Regions from separate parts of the Neisseria sp. HMSC03D10 genome, predicted to be linked through region 2. Evidence: predicted binding sites of a transcription regulator. Region 2 holds the regulator's gene; the other holds the start of a gene.
The links. The regulator sigma-54, encoded in region 2, starts transcription at its own class of promoters, with help from an activator protein. The targets are predictions, from matches to a motif close to CTGGCACGCTTCATGCTT.

Region 1 (3,251 bases), on a different contig from region 2:
GTCATGGCTCAGTTTGCCGCAGGCCGTCTGAACGTCTTGGTCGCCACCACCGTCATCGAAGTCGGCGTAGATGTGCCCAACGCCGCCCTGATGGTGATCGAACACGCCGAGCGCATGGGCTTGGCGCAGCTGCACCAATTACGCGGGCGGGTAGGGCGCGGCGCGGCAGAAAGCGTGTGTGTCCTCCTGTTTGCCGAACCCTTGAGCGAACTCGCCAAAGCGCGGCTGAAAGTCATCTACGAACACACCGACGGCTTTGAAATCGCCCGCCAAGACCTCAACATCCGCGGCCCCGGCGAATTTCTCGGTGCGCGCCAAAGCGGCGTCCCCATGCTGCGTTTCGCCAACCTCGAAGAAGACCTACACCTCTTGGAACAGGCGCGCGAAATCGCCCCGATGCTGATTGAACAAAACCCCGAAATCGTCGAAGCGCATCTGGCAAGGTGGCTTGCCAGCAGGGAAGGGTATTTGGGCGTGTGAGGTCGTCTGAAAAACGATCCCGCCATTTTTACCTAGTGCGCCGTCATTCCCGCACAGGCGGGAATCCAGACCTTCGGCTTTCGGAAATATTCAATGATTACTGTAGCGTAGGCTTTGCCCACGGATACGGTCTGTAGAAATATCAGTTGCGGCGGGTCTCTATATATTCTCGCGGGCAAAGCCCACGCTACGGCAACCGCTTGCAGATCCCCGCAAGTCGTCTGAAAAAACTCCCCATATCCCTGCCTGCTTCGCCGTCATTCCCGCACAGGCGGGAATCCAGACCTTTGATTTTCAGAAATATTCAACGATTACCGCAGTATGGACTTTGCCTACGGATGCGGTTTGCGGAGATATTGGTCTCGGCAGGGCGTTTATGTTTTACCGGCGAAACCCGCCATATTTTCAGACGACGTTTTTAGTCAAATCAAACGTTCAAAAATAAACTAAATATCTATAATTCGATTTTGAAAATTACCGTTTATCCGAATTAAAATCCGTCTATCAAATTTGTATAAAAAAATAACATAAAATCATCATATTAAAAATATATAAAACTTCAAAATACCGCTTATCTAAAAACGATACCGTTTATCAAATCCATTTCAATATTATTAAAATAGGTATAAAAGTGACGAAATGCGTCATATGACATAAAACGTTTCCCTTTTCTTCTCAAAAATGACAAAACACGTCATATCCCCCAAAAAAATCCCACGTCATAAAAAAGCCAAAATCTGCCTGAAAAATCCTTCAAAACAAATTTAAACCTATTAAAAACATAAAATTACAAAATATTTTCACAAAAAATCCAAAAAAATCCAGACTTGGCACATCCCCTGCTTGATACATTACGTCCGGCAAGGGGAACGAAGCAACGAAGCAACGAAGCCCGAACCGGGAAGCTGTATATTCCTTCTACTTAATGGTTTTACTCATAAACAAGCAGAGCCAAACACATTACAGATTTTTTAACAACAAACATTTTTATTCACAACACTTTTTAAACTGGAGTTTATTAAATGAAAGCAATCCAAAAAGGTTTCACCCTGATCGAATTGATGATCGTCGTAGCAATTATTGGTATTTTGGCCGCTGTTGCCCTGCCGGCTTACCAAGACTACACTGCACGCGCCAAAGTATCTGAAGTTGTGTTGGCTGCTTCCCAATGCCGTACAGCAATTACCGAGGCTTCTCAAACCGGTTTTGCTGATGAGGCTAAAGATAACGGTTTTGGTTGTGGCGAAACTGCAGCAGCACCAGCTGGTGGGAAGGTTACTCCTCATAGTCAGTATGTAGAATCCGTTAATACAACATCAACAGGTGTAATTAAAGTTGTGGCTCGAGACATCAGCCAATTGGGCAGTAATAAGACTTTGGAGTTTACTCCTTACTCAGATGCTGATTTAAAAACGCCAATGACAGCCGCAGGTTTCAAACGCACTTCTTTGATTAACGGTGGTATTAAAGGTTGGAAATGTGCTGCTCCTGCTAATGGTGGTATTGAGGCTAAATACCTGCCTGCTTCTTGCCGCTAATTACGGCTTGAATAGCAAACCCCGCCCTTGGGCGGGGTTTTGACGTAGGTCGGATACTTGTATCCGACAAGAAAAACCGATGTTCACACCTTGCGAAAATTCGGGAATGATTGAAATGTCGGATTCGAGAATCCGACCTACATAAATTGTTCGGTTTCGACGTAGGTCGGATACTGGTATCCGACAAAAAAGCCGATGTCCACACATTGAGAAAATTCGGGAATGATTGGAATGTCGGATTCAAGAATCCGACCTACATGGATTGTTCGGTTTTGATGTGGGTCGGATACTTGTATCCGACAAAAATCTTTCTGAAAAACAAAAATCTAATTGAAAAAAGGAAATTCATGCGATACCGACGCTTTTATCAAACGGGCGGTACTTACTTTTTTACGGTGGTTACTGATAAACGACAAAAAATCCTGACTGATGAAACGGTGCGTTCTGCCTTACGGCAGGCGGTAATGACGGTTCGGGAGCGGTATCCGTTTGAAATTGAGGCATGGGTGCTGATGCCTGACCATCTGCATACGATTTGGCGTCTTCCTGAAAATGATGCGGCTTATTCGGAACGTTGGCGGCAAATTAAACGGTACAGCCAATATTTGATTGGAAGGGAATATCGGCTTTGGCAAAAAAGGTTTTGGGAACATACCATTCGTAATGAAACGGACTTTATCTATCATTTCAATTATCTACATTTTAATCCCGTAAAGCATGGCTATGTCGGTCAGGTTTCCGATTGGCCGTTTTCTACTTTTCACCGTTATGTGAAACAGGGGATTTACCCAAAGCACTGGGGTGGAAGCAATGTGGATTTCAGCATTAAATATGATGGGTAAGTCGGATACTCGTATCTGACAAACGTTTTATGTTTTACCGCTTTTGATTATGGCGGAAATGTTTGAAAATGTCGGATTCAAGAATCCGACTTACAGAATTACTTTTATTTTTAAGGTCGTCGAAAAACATCAACTACACACGTTAGGAACGAAATGAAACCGTCTTCAACACAGGGTTTTACATTAATCGAACTTATGGTTGTTGTCGCTATTATCGGCATCATCGCCGCTATCGCACTACCGGCTTATCATGCTTATACCATTCGAGCCAAAGTCAGCGAGGGCTTGTTGATGATGACGCAGTGCCGCGAAGCCGTTACCGAGGCCTCTATGTCGGGGTTTATCGACGCGCCTTCTGCCAATAACGGGTTTAGTTGTGGTAATACAGGTT
Region 2 (3,251 bases):
TATAGTGGATTAACTTTAAACTAGGACGGCGTTACCTCGCCTTGCCGTACTATTTGTAATGTCTGCGGCTTTCCCTTGTCCTGATTTAAATTTAATCCACTATATTAGTCAGTATTGATTCATGCTAAAAGGTCGTCTGAAATCTGTTTCAGACGACCTTTTGACTTGCCGGGGCAAATTCTGATTATTGGGCAGCTTCGGCGTTTTCGGGAACTTCTTCAGAAACTTCTGAGGCAGCTTCGTTTTCTTGTTCCGACATGTCGTCGGCAGATGGTTCTTGCTCAGGGAGGCTGTTGGTATCAAATTTTTCAGAAGGCATGTTGTTCATTGGTGCTTCATATGCAGGCTGCCCAAAATTTTGTTGCTGCATTACTGCGGCAGGAAAGCGTGTCATTACAAAAAATACTAGTGGAATCATGATAATGAAACAAACCAGCATAAGCCACAAATAAGCTTGCATGAAGTGTTTGCGGTTTTTGTTACCGTCCCCAAATGCCCAGACAAATATCATGACAAGGCCTACGATAGGAATGGCGAGTATCAGGAATGTGATGATCCAATCCTTGACGGTCATGACAGCAGTGTCGTTGGGTACATTAGGGTGTGGAGTGTTATTTTGATCCATGAATAAACTACCTGAATGAAAGTAAATGAATAGGTCGGCAGCGGGCGGTTTTAATTTCTAATGTTTTAAAATGTGCTGAATGTTAAAGCGGTGACGCTGTGTAGAATCATTTTGCACCTTTACCCGACTGCCCGGCGATTGCAACATATATTTTATCCCAGCTGCAAGGAGGGGAATGTTATCTTTCATTCCGTTTTCATGCAAGTGGGCGGGTGGCGGGATAAGGCATTGAGGTGGGATGTGTTGGATTTTGGGTCATATGTGGATGGGTTTTAATGGAATGGGGCGGCTTTGCCGTGTTCTATTAAATTCAATCCACTATGGGTAAGAAACTCAGAAGCGGGTTGATGAAATGGGGTGATGTGCGGGTTGGTACCGCAAAAGGAAATTTAATGTAAAGGTCGTCTGAAAATAGGTTTTCAGACGACCTTTAGGATTGTGAACTATTCTGCGGCAGGTTTTACCGTGTTGCGGACATCGCCGCTTTTTTCTTTATGTTTCAGCACCGCACGGTCGAGCTTGTCCATCAGAACATCAATGGCGGCGTACATATCTTGTTCAACGGCCTCGACGTGGAGGTCTTTGCCCGCCAGATGGATGTCTGCTTCAGCCTGTTGATTGAGTTTTTCCACAGAAAGGGTGATGGTAACGGAAATGGCGTTGGCTGCGTGGCGGTTGATGCGTTCCAATTTTTCGGAAACGTAGTTTTTGATGGCCTCGGTAACGTCGAAATTCAGACCGGTGATTTTCAGATTCATAATACAGCTCCTTCGGTGGGGTTCAGTCCGTCAGAAACGGAACGGGAAAACTGCGGTTTAAAACTGTCATTCGGTAAGTTTGCGTTTGTGTGCCGGCGGGATGTCGAGCGATTCCCTGTATTTGGCGACGGTGCGGCGGGCGATGTCTATGCCCTGTTGTTTGAGGAGGCGGACAAGGGTTTCGTCGGAATGGGGTTTGCTGCTGTCTTCGTTTTCGATAATCTGCCCCAAAACGGCTTTAATCGCGCCTTGGCTCAGGCCTTCTTTGTCGCCTTCGGAATTGACTGCCTGTGTGAAGAAATAGCGTAACGCAAATAGTCCGCGCGGGCAAGACAAATATTTTTGGTTGGCGGCGCGCGAAATGGTGCTTTCGGCAAGCCCCAATTCGGCGGCGGCGTCTTTCATAAGCATGGGTGCGAGTCCGATTTCGCCGAAGATGAAGAAGTCTTCCTGATTTTTGACGATGTATTCGGCAAGGCGGATGACGGTGCTTTTGCGCAGTTCGAGGGAGTCGATGCGCTGCTTGGCTTCGTTGATTTTTTCTTTCCACTCGGGTGCGCCGTCTTCTGCGGATTTCATGAGTTCACAGTATTCGCGGTTGAGTTGCAGTTTGGGCCAGGCAGCTTCGTTGCCGATGACTTTCCAGCCGTCTTTGCCTTCTTTGACCCAAACGTCGGGCTGGATGTAAGCGGTCGGTTCGGAGGAGGCGAAACCGTAGGCGGGGTAGGGGTTGAGCGTGGCGATGATGTCGAGTGCGGCTTCTATGGTTTCGCTGTCGATTTCGGGAAAGAGTTTGCGGAAGCGGATGATGTTTTGTTTGCGGTTTTTGCCCAAATCGTGCAGCGAACTTTGGATGAGGTGGGCGGCCGCCTGACGCGCGGGGCTGGCGGGCAGGCGCATGAGTTGGAGCATCAGGGATTCGGTCAGGTCGGCGGCGGCAACGCCGGGCGGGTCGAAGGTCTGCAAAAGGTCGAGGGCGTTTTGCAGTTCGTCTTCGTCCAGCATCCATTCCAAGGGTGTGTTGTCGATAAGGTCTTGAATGCTGTCGGTGAAATAGCCTTGGTCGTCCAGGAAGTCGATAAGGATGTGGACGTAGGCGGCTTCTTTGTCGGAAAGGGGGTGTTCGCACACTTGGGAGTGCAGGTATTGGTTGAAATCTTCTTCTTTGGCGATGTTGAGCCACGCGTCTTCGGCATCGTCGCCGCCGAGGTGGTTGCTGCGCGGTATGGTGGTGCCGTGATTGAACTCTGCGTCGGCAAATTCGTCGGTTTCGGGACGTTCGAGCAGGGGATTGTCCTGCAACCAGTCTTCGACCTCGCGTTCGAGTTCGATGCCGGACATTTGCAGGATGCGCAGGGATTGTTGCAGACGTTGATTGAGTTGTTGGGTCTGCCTGAGTTTGAGGCCGAGTAAGGTCATGGTGCAATGTATGTTGATTGTTTTTTATATTTCGGACGGCATTTGTCCTCGGGTTTGGTTCGATGGCAAAGAGGTCGTCTGAAAAGGTTTTATGGTGTGTTTGGCGTTTTGGGGAACGCTGTTTTTTATTCGATATGTGTATTTCAACACTTTACACTTCATGCGTCAACTTACTTTGGGTGGTTTCGTCATTTAAAAAAACCGCACAATTGATTGTGCGGTTTGTCATGGTCAGTATTTGAAATCAGTATTTGAAGTTTTCGCCGAGATAGACGGAGCGGACTTGTTCGTTGTTGACCAAGTCGTCCGGCTTGCCGGAGGCGAGGACGGTGCCGTCGCTGATGATGTAGGCTCTGTCGCAGATACTGAGGGTTTCGCGTACGTTGTGGTCGGTAATGAGTACGCCGATGCCGCGCGATTTGAGGAAGTCGATGATTTTTTGGATGTCG

Region 1: HMPREF3066_RS09420 (pilin) is a predicted target of sigma-54. The motif match lies at 1,308-1,325, and genes of this name have one in related genera.

Annotation. Positions count from the first base shown of each region.
Region 1 is NZ_KV789591.1:9,041-12,291, forward strand. Features, by position in the region: gene recG (ATP-dependent DNA helicase RecG) at 1-480, shown strand, start outside; gene HMPREF3066_RS09420 (pilin) at 1,503-2,018, shown strand; gene HMPREF3066_RS09425 (REP-associated tyrosine transposase) at 2,366-2,860, shown strand; gene HMPREF3066_RS09430 (pilin) at 3,014-3,251, shown strand, end outside.
Region 2 is NZ_KV789507.1:2,554-5,804, reverse strand. Features, by position in the region: gene HMPREF3066_RS02670 (hypothetical protein) at 185-625, opposite strand; gene hpf (ribosome hibernation-promoting factor, HPF/YfiA family) at 1,069-1,383, opposite strand; gene rpoN (RNA polymerase factor sigma-54) at 1,450-2,802, opposite strand; gene lptB (LPS export ABC transporter ATP-binding protein) at 3,047-3,251, opposite strand, start outside.